3 regions of the Nocardiopsis rhodophaea genome follow, and region 3 is predicted to be linked to each of the others. Evidence: riboswitches for the same ligand, from Rfam matches in the RefSeq annotation. Region 3 holds a riboswitch; each other region holds the start of a gene.

Region 1 (4,820 bases), on a different contig from region 3:
GCCGTCGTCGCCACCCCGTCCCCACCGGGGCGGAGGGCGGCGGATCCTTACCCCCTCGCTCGAACACATAGGGAGTTCGTCCATGGATCAACTCACGGACATGCTGGGCACCCTCTCCGGCATTATCTGGAGTGAGTACGTCCTCATTCCGTTGCTGCTGCTCACTGGGTTGTTCCTGACGATCCGACTGCGGCTGCTGCAGTTCCACAAGCTCTTCCACGCCCTCTGGCTAGCGCTGGTCCGCCGCAAGGAGGCCGAGGGCGTCCAGGGCGACATCTCGCACTACCAGGCGCTGAGCACGGCGCTGGCCGCCACGGTGGGTGTCGGCAACATCGCGGGCGCCGCGCTGGCGATCGGCATGGGCGGCCCCGGCGCCCTGTTCTGGATGTGGATGACCGGCCTCGTCGGCATGGCGACCAAGTACAGCGAGGCGCTGCTGGGCGTGAAGTACCGGCAGGAGGACAGCGTGGGCAAGCAGAGCGGCGGCCCCATGTTCTACCTCCGCCGCGGTCTTCCCGGCGGGCTGGGCCTGACGCTGGGCGTCCTGTTCGCCGTGTTCGGCGCCATCGCGGCCTTCGGCATCGGCAACGGCACCCAGGCCAACACCGTCTCGCAGCAGCTCAACAACGTGTGGGGCGTCCCGACCTGGGTGGCCGGTATCGCGATGGTGATCATCGCGGGCGCGGTCATCCTCGGCGGTATCAAGAGCATCGGCCGCGTGGCCGCCGGGATCGTGCCGATCATGATCGTGCTCTACATCGGCATCGCCCTGACCGTGCTGGTCGTGCACGTCGGCGACATCCCCGCGGCGCTGGCGCTCGTCGTGACCGACGCCTTCACCGGGCAGGCCGCCGCCGGCGGCGGCGCGGCCTCCGTGTTCGTCGTGATCCAGGCCGGTGTGGCGCGCGGCATCTTCTCCAACGAGTCGGGTCTGGGCACGGGCGCCATCGCGGCCGCCGCGGCCAAGACCGACCAGCCGGTGCGCCAGGCGATGGTGTCGATGACCCAGACGTTCATCGACACCCTCATCGTCGTCACGATGACCTGCCTGGTCATCATCGTCACCGGCGTCTGGGAGGAGGACGGAACCGGCGACGGCGCCCAGATGACCTCGGAGGCGCTGCAGAGCGGCCTGTCGGCCATCACGCCAGCCCTGGGCACCATGGGCGGCTACATCGTGGCCATCGCCGTCGCGGTGTTCGCCTTCACCACCATCCTCGGCTGGTCCTACTACGGCGAGCGCTGCATCGACTTCCTCGTCGGCCACAAGGGCGTGCCCGTCTACCGCGTGGTGTTCGTCGCCATGATCTACGTCGGCGCCGTCGCCTCCCTGGACCTCATCTGGGTGGCCAGCGACATCGCCAACGGTCTGATGGCGCTGCCCAACCTGATCGGCCTGCTGCTGCTCTCCCCGGTCATCGTCCAGGAGACGCAGAAGTACTTCAGCAACCCCGACTGGAAGAACCCGGACATCAAGGTCCCCGACGTGCGCCAGCAGTGATCCTGTCCAGGCCCCGTCCCGCAGACCACGCGGGGCGGGGCCTTCGTTGATCTCGGCGATATCGACCGAATAATCGCCGATATTCGGTCGATATCGCCGAGATCAACGGGGAAACGGGCGAGAGCGGTGCAGGTGGGGAAAGCCTCAGTGGTCGGCCGCGACAGCCCCCCACCACGCGTGGAAGTGGTGGACCGGGCCCTTGCCGCGGCCCGCGTCGAGGTCGTCGGCGCGGCGCAGGGCCTCGGTGAGGTACTCCTTGGCGTCCCGCACGGCCGCGGGGACATCGTCGCGCTGGGGGAGCAGGGCGGCGATGGCCGAGGAGAGAGTGCAGCCCGTGCCGTGGGTGTTGCGCGTGTGGACGCGTTCGGCGGTGAAGGTCCGCGGCGGCCGGTCCGGTTCGACCAGGAGGTCGGTGCTGCGGTCGCGCTCCGCGCCGCCCAGGTGGCCGCCCTTGAGCAGGACGCGGCGGGCGCCGCGCCGGAGGAGGCGCTCGGCTTGGGCGCCCATCGCGTCGAGGCTGTCGGCCTCGTCCTCACCGAGGAGCTCGGCGGCCTCGGGCAGGTTGGGCGTGATGAGGTCGGCGCGCGGGAGCAGCTCGCCGCGAACCGCCGCCACGGCCTCGGGCGCTAGCAGCCGGTCGCCGCTCTTGGCGACCATCACCGGGTCGAGCACCACGTTGCGCAGAGCGTAGTGGTCGATGGCCGCGGCGACCGCACCGATGACGGCCGTGTCGGACAGCATCCCGATCTTCACCGCGTCCACCCGAGCGTCGGTGAGCAGCGTGTCGAGCTGGGCCGAGACGAACTCCGCGGGGACGGCGCGCACACCGGTGACGCCGCTCGTCGACTGGGCGGTCAGGGCGGTGATGACCGTCATCCCATAGCCGCCGAGCGCGGAGAAGGTCTTCAGGTCGGCCTGGATACCGGCGCCCCCGCTGGGGTCGCTGCCGGCGATGGACAAGAGGTTGTAGCCGCGCATTGGCGTTCCTTCGCTAGTACGAGCTAGATCAGGTTCGACGGGTGTGCTCTCAGCCGGGACGGCGGGCCACCAGCGGGTGACCTCCGCCCGGCACCCCGCGCCGTGATGGACGTGATGGCGTGCTGGACGTCGTGATGGAGTTGTGGGGTGCCCGTCAGCCGCGGTCGGTCGAGTCGACCGGGGCGGCTGAGCGGTGGCGGCCGCGGGGCTCCGCGGTCCCGTCCCCGGTGGCCTGCCGCCGGGCCTGGACACTCCGTTCGAACAGCAGGACCGCGACGACGATCACGAAGCCCAGGACGGCGAGCGCGACGGTGACCGGGATATCGCCCTCCGGCGCGTGCAGGGTGCGGTTCTCGTCCTGCCACGGCCACAGCGCGCGCAGCGAACCGGCCATCAGGCCGGTCAGGACCACCAGCGTGATGTGGTGGTAGTTCTCCATGAGCCACTGCAGCAGCTTCACGAAGAACGCCAGGCCGATGACCGCGCCCAGCGCGAACGTTCCGATGTAGCCGAAGTCGCGGCCGTTCAGCGCGTCCATCGTGGCCGTGTACAGGCCGAACGTCAGCAGGATGAACGAGCCGGAGACACCGGGCAGGACCAGGGCGCAGACGGCGATGGCGGCCGCGCCGACGACGATGGGGAAGCTGGGGTCGATGTGGGCCGGGGGAAGGCCGGTGGCGAAGAAGGTCACCGCCGCGACGGCCAGTGCCAGCAGGTAGTGTCCCGGCTTCCACGTGCGTCCCGAGCCGCTGTAGGGCACCCACAGCGAGGCCAGGATCAGGCCGAAGAAGAGTGCGTAGGCGAACTGCTGCTCGTGCTCCACCAGCGGAGCCAGGAACTTGGCGGCGACGATCGCCGCCAAGGCCATGCCGATCAGCACCGCGATGATGGCGCCCCAGTCGGCCTTGCGGAACTCCTCGGCGGCGCGGGCACCGCCGCGGCCCCGCGGCAGGTCGCTGGCTGCCAGCCGGATTCCGTTCACCGCGTGGCCGGCGGACGTGATGAGGGTTTCGTAGATGCCCACGATCAGTGCGACGGTGCCGCCACTGACGCCGGGGACCACCTCCGCGGTCCCGATGAGGGCGCCGCGGAACGCGTTGAAGAGGTGAGTACCGACTGACTTCGCCATGTCTCGCGTTTCGTCTGAATGGGTGCGGGAGGAAGTACGGGAGCACGTGAGCTGCGTGCGGCCGCCACCACGGCCGGCGCGCCCCCAGTCTAGGGGCGACCGACGCGCGGGTCCGGCGCTGTGCGCCGAGGTTTCGGACATGCCGTTCGAACCGTGTCCCGTGTGTACCGGCATCGTATGGGTAGTAGTGGCGTCAACGCGTCGGGAACCCGGGAGGCGGAGGGGGCGCCCCGGTACGGCACGACGTCCGCGGCGCCCGGCGCCGGGGAGACGGGGGAGGAATGTGATGAGGGAACAATTCCGTGATGCTCAGAGCCCCGGCTGGGGCTGGTGGGGAGCGGCCCGTGCCGCCTCTTGTGCATCGGGGGCACCATCTGTTCTCCTGCTGGAGTCCGCCTGAGGCGGTGCATCGTGCGTTAACCGAACGGGTATTTCAAAATCGAATAACGATCACTGCTGTTCCGATCAACGGCGATCGAAGGGAAAACCTGGATGAGCGACACCCGCAGTCTGGGCGAATACACGGCCGGTGGGGATCACACCGGTCCCGTCATTTCGAGTAGCGACCACATCGGACTGGCCGAGGCACACTCGGCGCACAACTACAACCCCCTGCCCGTTGTCATCGCCGAAGGCGAGGGCGCATGGGTCACCGACGTCGAGGGCCGCCGCTACCTCGACTGCCTCGCCGGATACTCGGCGACCAACTTCGGCCACAGCAACCCCGACCTGCTGGCCGCCGCGCACCACCAGCTCGACCGGGTGACGCTCACCAGCCGCGCCTTCTACCACGACCAGTTCGGCCCCTGGGTCGCCGCCCTCGCCGACCTCGTCGGCAAGGAAAAGGTGCTGCCCATGAACACCGGCGCCGAGGCGGTGGAGACCGCGGTCAAGGTGGCCCGCCGGTGGGCCTATGACATCAAGGGCGTGCCCGACGGGCAGGCCGCGATCATCGTCGCGGGCGGCAACTTCCACGGCCGCACCACCACCATCATCTCCTTCTCCGAGGACCCCGACGCCTACGGCGGCTTCGGTCCCTACACCCCCGGCTTCCGCGTGGTCCCCTACGGCGACGCCGACGCGATCGCGTCGGCCGTCGACGCGACCACGGCCGCGGTCATCGTCGAGCCCGTGCAGGGCGAGGCCGGAGTCATCGTGCCACCCCCGGACTACCTTCCGCGCGTCCGCGAGATCTGCGACGAGAACCGGATG
Region 2 (4,820 bases), on a different contig from region 3:
GGCCGCGGTGTGCGGATCCGTGGGGTGGGTGGTCATCCGGTTGCCTCCCCAGCTGCCGATGGGGCGGAGGCGACGCTGGTGACGGCGCCCCCGCCCACGCGCAGTTCGACGTCGGTGAACCGGTCGAGCAGCAGGGTGTCGTGGGTGGCCATGACGATCGCCCGCCCCTCGCTTCGCAGGTCGGCGAGGAGGGTCACCAGCTCGGACCAGGTGCGGGCGTCCTGGCCGAAGGTCGGCTCGTCCAGCAGCAGCACGTCGGGGGCGTGGGCCGGGCCCGAGCTGAGGGCCGTCGCGACCGAAAGCCGCCGTTTCTCGCCGCCGGAGAGCGTGGCGGGGTGCACGTCGGCGAGGTGGGTGAGGCGCAGCCTGGCCAGCAGTTCCTCCACCCACGCCGCTGCCTCGCGCTCGCCCAGTCCCGTGCGGCGGGGGGCGAAGGCGAGTTCGTCGCGGACGCCGCCCGTGACGAACTGGTCCTCGGCGTGCTGGAAGACCGTGCCCAGGTGCCGGGCGAGACGGTGCGCGGGCCAGCGGATCAGGGGGCGCCTATCGACCCCGGCCAAGACGCCGCGCGGCTCGACGGCCCCGCCGTGCGGCGCGGTGAGCCCGGCCAGCAGCATGAGCAGGGTGGACTTGCCCGCCCCGTTGGGGCCGGTCAGGGCTGTGGCCGTCGCGGACGTCACCATCGCGTCCACGCTGTCCAGGATCGTCGCGGGCACGCCGGTGCGCGGCCCGGGACCACCGGGTTCGCGGGCCACCAGATCGACCGCCTCGATGAGCGAGGAAGCGGGAGCGGGGGTGTCGGCGGCCCGGAGATCCGGACGCGGTTCATGGCCCGGCACCCACACGCCCCGCTCGGCGAGGTGGGCGCCGTGGGTAGCGAAGACGGTGTCCGGGGTGCCATCGGCGATGACGCCGCCGCCCGGTTCGAGCACGACGACCCGGTCTACCAGTCCGACCACGTCGGCCACGCGATGCTCGACCAGCACCAGCGTGGCCTCGGTGGTGGCGACCAGGTCCGCCACGACCTCGCGCACGAGCCGCGCCCCGGCCGGGTCGAGGTTGGCGGTGGGCTCGTCGAGCAGCAGCAGGCGCGGGTTCATCGCCAGGGTCCCGGCGATGACCAGCCGCTGCTTCTCGCCGCCGGACAGCGCGGAGGTCGGCCGCTCCACGTCGTAGGGGAACCCCACCTGGTCCATCGCCGCGCGCACGCGCGGCCAGATGTCCGCGCGGGGCACGGCGCGGTTCTCCAGGCCGAAGGCGACGTCGTCGCCGCTCCGCGCCATCACGAGCTGGGTCTCCGGGTCCTGGCTGACCAGTCCGATGTCGCCCCGGCGGCGGTCGGCGGGCTCGCCGTCGACGAGGAGTATCCCCTCCTGCTCACCGGTGATGGCGGCGTCGGGCCCGGTGAGTCCGGCGATGGCGTGCAGCAGCGTGCTCTTGCCCGCCCCGGAGGCGCCGAGGAGCAGGACCCGCTCGCCCGGCTCGACCACCAGGTCGACGCCGCGCAGCGCCCACGCGTCGCGGGCGCCGTGCCGCCACCCCCACCCGGCGAGCCGCACCCCGGCACCACCCCGGGCGGCGCCCCCGCTCATCCGCGTGCCGAGGGGAAGGGCGTGAGCGCGCCCGCGCGGGCCAGGGCGGTGGTCAGCAGGCGGCCGCCGACCCCGGCGATGACCGCGGCGCTGAGCACGACGATGCCCCCGTAGGCGGCCATGTACGCGAACGGCCAGTCGGCGTAGTAGAGGGTCAGGTCCATGGCCGTCGGCGCCAGACCGGCGGCGGCACCGGCGAGCACGGAGATCCCCATCCCCCAGAAGCGGTAGCGGCCGAGCGCGAAGACCACCTCGGGCATCAGGCCCTGCAGCAGCCCCGCGAGGACCACCACCAGCCCCCAGTGGGTGCCGAGCAGCATCGACACTGTGGCCGCCGCGACCGAGGTGAGCACACCGGCACCCGGCTTCCGGATGATGAGCATGCCGAGCACGCCGGGCACCAGCCACATGCCGTAGATCACCGCCTGGGCGGGCGGGAAGAAGAGGAAGAGGGGGGCGGTGGACTCCCACAGCATCCCCCAGAACCAGAAGATGACGCCGATGGCGACACCCAGGACGGCGGCGACCACGATGTCGACGGTGCGCCACCGGAAGCCGGTGGCCGATGCTCCAATCCCGGAGGATGTGGTGGACGTGGTTCTGGGGGTTTCTCCCGGCGTGAATGGGGTTCCCACGTGAATGTCCCTTCCGTGTCGGCACACGAGAGGGCGCGAAGTGCCAAGAGGGCCGGGATCGGGGCACGTGTCAACGCGCCGATCGACTCCACGGCCGACGGATCCTACGACTTCCTTCGCCGGCATGACCCGGATCAGGTGTGTAAGGGTCTGCGGTACGGTCCCGCACTCTCAGCGCCGAAGCGCTCCCCTGTCGGTTCCCTGCCGTTCGAGCAGTTGACTCCATTATGGGTGACTCCGCGAGCGGATAGGCAACGTGGGTCGTCTCCAACCGCTGGGGCGCGGAGTTGTCGGCGAGGACCCCTTGACAGCCCCAAGGGGCCGGTCGGGTCACCGATGACCGACCGGCCCGACACGCGCGGCGCCGCCGACGCCGTGACCGCTACCGCAGCACGATCCCGTCGTCCATGTTCTCGGGCGGGTGCGGGACCACGACCAGGCCCATCTCGGCAGGATCGGCCAGCATGGGGTGGGCGGGCAGGACGCGCACGGTGTAGCCGCACGTTCCGGCGCGCTGCAGGGGCACGGAACCCGCGTAGCGCACCAGCGGCCCCTCGCTCCCGTCGGGCTCGCCGACGGCCTCCAGTTCGGCCACGACCGGATCCACCAGCCGCTCGCCGCCGGTGACCCGGCCGATGGCGACCTCCACCTGGATGTCCTCGGGTGTCAGTCCGGCCAGGCCGAGGGTGGTGTGCACCTGCATATCGCCGCCGACCTGGGGCGGGTCTTCCATGCCCACCACCTCGACGTGTTCGATGCGCACTCCTGGCCAGGCCTTTCGGACCCGGCGCTTCCACTCGGCGAGTTCGCGCGCACCGTTCATGTCCTCGCGCAGCAACCGCCGCGAGGAGTCGGCCGCCCCCTGGTAGAGGTGGGTGACGTACTCCTGCACCATGCGGGTGGCCAGCACCTTGGGGCCCAGCGACACGAGGGTGTGCTTGACCATCTCCAGCCAGCGGTTGGGCAGCCCCTCCTCGTCGCGGTCGTAGAAGAGCGGGGCGACCTCGCCCTCGATCAGGTCGTACAGCGCCGCCGCTTCCAGCTGGTCGCGGCGGTCGGGGTCGCGCACGCCGTCGGCCGTGGGGATGGCCCACCCGTTGGAGCCGTCGAACCACTCCGCCCACCAGCCGTCGCGGATGGAGAGGTTGAGCCCGCCGTTGAGCGCCGCCTTCATGCCCGAGGTGCCGCAGGCCTCCAGCGGACGCAGCGGGTTGTTCAGCCACACGTCGCAACCCTGCACCAGCGAACGCGCCAGATCCATGTCGTAGTCGGGCAGGAAGACGATGCGGTGGCGCACCCGCGGGTCGTCGGTGAAGCGCACGATCTCCTGGATGAGGCGTTTGCCGCCCTCGTCGGCCGGGTGGGCCTTGCCCGCGATGACGATCTGCACGGGGCGGTCCGGGTCGAGCAGCATCGACTTGAGCCGGTCGCGGTCGCGCAGCATGAGGGTGAGCCGCTTGTAGGAGGGCACCCGCCGCGCGAAGCCGATAGTCAGCACGTCGGGGTCGAGCACGTCGTCGACCCAGCCCAGCTCGGCCGAGCTGGCCCCCCGCTGCCGCCAGGAGGCGCGCAGCCGTTCCCGCGTGTCGGCGACCAGGCGGCAGCGGAGCGTGCGGCGCATCTCCCACAGGTCCGCCTCGTCGGCGTCGGTGATCTTGCGCCAGCCCTCGGAGCGGGTGAACTCGGTGGAGTCCCGCACCATGCGCCCCGCCAGCCGCTGGGCCTCCTCCGCCACCCACGTGCGCGCGTGCACGCCGTTGGTGATGGACGTGATGGGGACCTCGGCGGCGTCGAACCCCGACCACAGCCCCTGGAACATGTCCCGGGCGACGGCCCCGTGCAGCTGGCTGACACCGTTGACGCGCTGTGCCAGCCGCATGCCCATCACGGCCATGTTGAACACCGCGGGGTTGCCGCCCGCGTAGTCCTCGGCGCCCAGCTCCATGACGCGGTCGAGCGGCACGCCCGGTGTCGCGGAGACATCGGCGGTGAAGTGCCGCTCGACGAGGTCGCGCGGCAGGCGGTCGATCCCGGCGGGGACCGGCGTGTGGGTGGTGAAGACCGTCCCCGCGCGGGTGGCCTCGACCGCCTCGTCGAAGGTCAGTCCGGCCTCGTCGATGTACTCGCGGACGCGTTCCAGGCCGAGGAACCCGGCGTGTCCCTCGTTCATGTGGAAGACCTCGGGGCAGGGGTCGCCGGTCAGCTCGCAGTAGACGCGGACCGCCCGCACCCCGCCGATTCCGAGCAGCAGCTCCTGGCGCAGCCGGTGCTCGCTTCCGCCCCCGTAGAGGCGGTCGGTGATACCCCGCAGCTCCGGGTCGTTGCCCTCGTGGCACGCGTCCAGGAGCAGCAGCGGCACGCGACCGACGCGGACCACCCACACGTGCGCGGTGAGGCGGCGGCCCTCGGCCATGTCGACGCCGACGCACACGGGGTCCCCCGCGGCGTCGCACAGGCGGCTCATGGGCAGTCCGCGCGGGTCGATCTCCGGGTAGTCCTCCAGCTGCCAGCCCTCGGGGGAGAGGGCCTGCGTGAAGTAGCCGTGCCGGTAGAGCAGACCGACGCCGATGAGCGGCAGGCCCAGGTCACTGGC
Region 3 (4,820 bases):
TGGCACCCTACGAGGACATGCCCGCCTTCGAGCGCGCGGCCAAAGGGGCCGACACCCTGTTCCTGGTCTCGGCGACCGAGTCCGCCGACCGCGTGGACCAGCACATCAGCGCGGTCGACGCCGCCGTCGCCGCGGGTGTGACCAGGATCGTCTACCTGTCCTTCCTGTCCGCGGCCCCGGCGGCGACCTTCACGTTCGCCCGGGACCACTTCTACACCGAGGCCCACATCCGCTCCACCGGCGTCGCGCACACCTTCCTGCGGCCCAGCTTCTACCTGGATGTGCTCCCGTACTGGGCGGACGACTCGGGCGTCGTCCGCGGCCCCGCCGGACAGGGACGCGTCGCCTGGGTCTCCCGGGACGACATCGCCGACGTCGCCGTCGCCGTCCTCACCGAGGGGTCCGCCCACGACGGCGCGACCTACGACGTCACCGGCCCCGAGGCGGTCACCCTGGGCGAGACCGCGGCGCGCCTGACGGCGCTGACGGGCAAGACCGTGCGCTACGTCCCCGAGACCTGGGAGGAAGCCCTGGCCTCGCGCCGCCCCACGGGCGCCGCCGAGTGGGAGATCGAGGGGTGGGCCAGCTCCTACGCCGCGATCGCCAGCGGGGAGATGGATGTCGTCTCCGCGACCGTCCCCCGGCTGGCCGGTCACCCCGCCCAGTCCATCGAAGGCTTTCTGCGCACCCACCCCAGCGCCCTGAACCACGTCTACGCCTAAGGTGGGCCGGACGGGCGACTGAAGAGGCCGGCCACCCGGCGCGCGTCGGGCGGAGGGGGAAGGGCGGCCGCGTGCGCACGGCCCATGGCTCAGTCGGCCGCGGACAGCCGTCGCTTGAATTCGACAGCGGCGGCGTGCGGGTCGTCGGCCTGGGTGATGGCGCGGACGACGACCACGCGGGTCGCGCCCGCTTCCAGGACCTCATCGAGGTTGGCCAGGTCGATGCCGCCGATGGCGAACCAGGGACGCTGGGACCGCAGGGCGGCGATCTCGTGGACGAGCGACAGGCCCGCAGCGGGGCGGCCGGGTTTGGTGGGCGTGGGCCAGGTCGGGCCGACACAGAAGTAGTCGACGCCCTCTTCGGTGGCCGACGCGGTGGCCATCCGCAGGTTGTTGTTGGAGCGGCCGATCAGCGGGCCGTCTCCGATAATGTCGCGCGCGTAGGGCACCGGGAGGTCGTTCTGGCCGAGGTGGAGGACATCGGCGCGGGCGGCGTGGGCGATGTCGGCGCGGTCGTTGACGGCGAGCAGCGCGCCGTGGCGCTCGCAGGCCTCGCGCATGACCTCCAGCGCGGCCAGCTCGTCGCGGGCTTCCAGGGTCTTGTCGCGCAGCTGGACGATGTCGACGCCGCCGGACAGCGCCGCGTCGAGGAAGGCGGCGAGGTCGCCCTGCTCGGTGCGGGCGTCGGTGCACAGGTAGAGGCGGGCCGTTGACAGGCGTTCGCGCGGGCTCTCAGTCACCCGGCCAGGGTAATGCGCCCCCTGCCGGCGCCGGTCCGGGGGGCGCGCACGCCGCACACCCCGCTCCTTTTCCGCAGCGCGACCGCGACCGGCGCGGCCGGGGTGTCCGGGCGCGCCGGTCAGCGGCTTCGATCGCGTCGGGTGCCGCGTCGGGGCCGGTCCCGGGCCGGCGGCCCGGGGACCCGTCCGGCTACGTCGTTACAGGCCCTAGAACGCCATGGCCTGGGCGCGGCGGCGCACCTCGGTGCCGCGGTTAGCGGCCAGCGCCTCGATGGGTGCCCCGGGAAGCGTGTCGTCCGGGGTGAACATCCAGTTCAGCGCTTCGGTGTCGGTGAAGCCGGCGTCAGCGAGCAGGGTGAGCGTGCCCGGCAGGCCCTTGACGATGTCGCCGCCCGCGATGAAGGCGGCGGGAATCGCGACCTCACCGCCCCTCCGGATCCCGAGGAGCTTGTGGTCGCCGATGAACTGCTTGACGCGGTTCGGGCTGACGTTCAGCGCCTGAGCGGCTTCCTTCAGGGTCATCCATTCGCCGACGAGGGCTTCGATGTCGTGGTCGTTCTGTGTCACGCAGCCAATCTCCCACAGTTTCGCCGGGCGCAAACCAGCTCTCGGCCCGTATCGCTCAAGGCGTAGTCGCCGCCGTCGGCCGCACCGGAGGAAAACGCCCTAAGATGGGCGGTGAAGACGCGAGATACCCCGCGGGAGCCGGGTGGGACCCGGCTGAGAGGGAGGCTGTGAGCCTCCGACCGCATGAACCTGATCCGGGTCATACCGGCGAAGGGAGTGGAGGCATGGCTGTGCGCAGTCACCCCGAATCCGCCTCTGATGTCATCGTCGTGGGTGACGGCCTGATCGGCCTGGTCACCGCGTGGCGTGCCGCCCAGCGCGGTCTGCGGACGACCATCGTGGGGCGTTCTCGCCCCGTTCCCGCCTCGGCCGTCGCGGCGGGCATGCTCACCCCGGCCACCGAGGCCATGTTCGGCGAGGAGCCGCTGATGCGGTTCGGCGCCCTGTCCCGCGACCGCTATCCCGCCTTCGTCGCCGAACTGGAGGACGAGAGCGGGCAGCCCACGGCGTACCGGGCGTCGGGCACCCTGCAGATCGCGTTCGACACCGACGACCTCGCCAAACTGACCGAGCTCGGCGAACTGCAGACCCGTCTCGGGCTGAAGTCCGAGCGGCTCACCGGACGCGAGTGCCGCCGCCTGGAGCCGATGCTCGCCCCGGCGGTACGCGGCGGCGTCCACGTCGCCGACGACCACTCCGTGGACCCGCGCGCTCTGATGGCGGCCCTGCGCGCCGCCGCGGAGGGCCGCGGCGCGCGCGTCGTGGACGGCCGGGTCAGCTCGGTACTGGTGTCCGCCGATCGCGCCCGCGGCGTCGTGCTGGAGACCGGGGAAGAGCTGGGCGCCGACCAGGTCGTGCTGGCCGCCGGTGTGCGGACGGCCGACATCGGCGGGCTTCCGGAGGGCGTGGTCCCCGCCCTGCGTCCGGTCAAGGGCCAGCTGCTGCGGCTGCGGATGCCACCCGGCGAGCCGCCCATCGTCTCCCGCACCGTACGCGGCCTGGTCAAGGGTTCCCCCGTCTACCTCGTGCCGCGCGCTAACGGGGAGATCGTCCTGGGTGCGACGCAGGAGGAGATGGGCGACGACACCCGGCTCACCGCCGGCGGCGTGTGGGAGCTGCTGCGCGACGGCCACGAGCTGGTGCCGGGCATCAGCGAGCTGGAGATCGCCGAGACCTGCGTGGGGCTGCGCCCGGCCGCCCCCGACAACGAACCCCTGCTCGGCCCGACCCGCCTGCCCGGACTGCACCTGGCCGCCGGGCACTTCCGCCACGGCGTCCTGTTCACCCCCGCCACCGGCGACGTCATGGCCGAGGCGCTGACCACCGGAGAGCTGCCGGACTACGCGCGCCGCTTCGCCGCGACGCGCCGGCCCTGAAACGCGCTCCTGACCCTCGCCCGCGAGGCGCCGACCGCGCGGGCCCGCGGGCACTCCGGAGTAGAAGATTCCGCTGGAGACGTCGAACGGCGTCGTACATCACGAGGGAGATCACCCGTGAACGTGATCATCAATGGCGAACCCCGCGATCTGGCCCCACGCAGTACGGTGGCCGACGTCGTGCGCTCCCTGACCGCGGCGCACGATGGAATCGCCGTGGCGGTCAATGACGAGGTCGTACCGAAGGCCACCTGGTCGGCGACGTTCGTCGCCGAGAACGACCGCGTGGACGTGCTCACCGCTGTGCAGGGAGGCTGACCGATGACGTCCGGACACCCGATGGCCCCGGGTACCTCCACCCCGACCGCGAAGGACGACCGTGGTCCCACTGGCACCACCGGAACCGCGTGTCCCAGACGCCCCGGTGACCTCCCCGCCCCGGCCGACGACCCCTTGGTCATCGCCGGGGAGACGTTCGGTTCCCGCCTCATCGCCGGAACCGGCGGCGCGCCGTCGCTGAAGGTTCTCCAGGAGGCGCTGATCGCCTCGGGAACCGAGCTGACGACCGTCGCGATGCGCAAGGTCGCCGCCGGAGCCGAGGGGTCGGTGTGGGACGTGCTGCGCCGCAACGGCATCCGTCCGCTGCCCAACACCGCTGGCTGCTACACCGCGATGGACGCGCTGCGCACCGCCCGTATGGCCCGCGAGGCACTGGGGACGAACTGGATCAAGCTGGAGGTCGTGGCCGACGAGCGCACCCTGCTGCCCGACCCGGTCGAGCTGCTGGACGCGGCGGAGCGACTGGTCGACGACGGGTTCGTGGTGCTGCCCTACACCAACGACGATCCGGTGCTCGCGCGGCGGCTGGAGGGGTTAGGCTGCGCCGCCGTAATGCCGCTGGGTGCGCCGATCGGCTCGGGCCTGGGCATCCGCAACCCGCACAACATCGAGCTCATCGTGGAGCAGGCGGGGGTGCCGGTGGTAATCGACGCCGGTATCGGTACCGCCAGTGAGGCGGCGCTCGCCATGGAGCTGGGGTGTGACGCCGTCATGCTCGCGACGGCCGTCACCCGCGCCCAGGACCCGGTGCGTATGGCCGCGGCGATGCGCGACGCCATCGCGGCCGGACGCGGCGCCCGACTGGCCGGTCGGATCCCGGTGCGCCGCTACGCCCAGGCTTCCTCTCCTGCCGTAGACTGACGCGTCGCGTCGCCTCCCCCTGCCCGCCTGGTTCACACCGGGCGGGCCGTGGTGAATCCCACCCTCGCGCCCGTTTCCACCCTCGTTGGGCTATTACGATGTCACGACGCTCTACGCAAGCTTCGCCTGCCCCGCCCGGATCACCCGTAAACTCACCTTCGTGGACATGACGACTGCGGACCCGCTTGTAGGCGCGACACTCGACCGTCGCTACT

Evidence for each region. Region 3 has a riboswitch for thiamine pyrophosphate ahead of thiO (glycine oxidase ThiO). Riboswitches for the same ligand answer to the same signal wherever they lie in the genome.
Region 1: it holds a riboswitch for thiamine pyrophosphate, as region 3 does, so the genes downstream of both, thiD (bifunctional hydroxymethylpyrimidine kinase/phosphomethylpyrimidine kinase) here and thiO (glycine oxidase ThiO) in region 3, are expected to answer to the same signal.
Region 2: it holds a riboswitch for thiamine pyrophosphate, as region 3 does, so the genes downstream of both, ABD259_RS18125 (ECF transporter S component) here and thiO (glycine oxidase ThiO) in region 3, are expected to answer to the same signal.

Annotation. Positions count from the first base shown of each region.
Region 1 covers NZ_BAAAPC010000013.1:110,264-115,083, reverse strand. The annotation lists gene ABD259_RS15780 (alanine/glycine:cation symporter family protein) at 83-1,501, shown strand; gene thiD (bifunctional hydroxymethylpyrimidine kinase/phosphomethylpyrimidine kinase) at 1,646-2,479, opposite strand; TPP riboswitch at 2,468-2,587, opposite strand; gene ABD259_RS15770 (DUF368 domain-containing protein) at 2,634-3,608, opposite strand; gene rocD (ornithine--oxo-acid transaminase) at 4,101-4,820, shown strand, end outside.
Region 2 covers NZ_BAAAPC010000016.1:100,472-105,291, forward strand. The annotation lists gene ABD259_RS18115 (energy-coupling factor transporter transmembrane component T family protein) at 1-36, opposite strand, end outside; gene ABD259_RS18120 (ABC transporter ATP-binding protein) at 33-1,592, opposite strand; gene ABD259_RS18125 (ECF transporter S component) at 1,589-2,167, opposite strand; TPP riboswitch at 2,322-2,429, opposite strand; gene glgP (alpha-glucan family phosphorylase) at 2,610-4,820, opposite strand, start outside.
Region 3 covers NZ_BAAAPC010000003.1:154,572-159,391, forward strand. The annotation lists gene ABD259_RS04350 (SDR family oxidoreductase) at 1-722, shown strand, start outside; gene thiE (thiamine phosphate synthase) at 812-1,462, opposite strand; gene ABD259_RS04360 (Rv2175c family DNA-binding protein) at 1,670-2,029, opposite strand; TPP riboswitch at 2,151-2,262, shown strand; gene thiO (glycine oxidase ThiO) at 2,254-3,405, shown strand; gene thiS (sulfur carrier protein ThiS) at 3,523-3,723, shown strand; gene ABD259_RS04375 (thiazole synthase) at 3,727-4,605, shown strand; gene pknB (Stk1 family PASTA domain-containing Ser/Thr kinase) at 4,766-4,820, shown strand, end outside.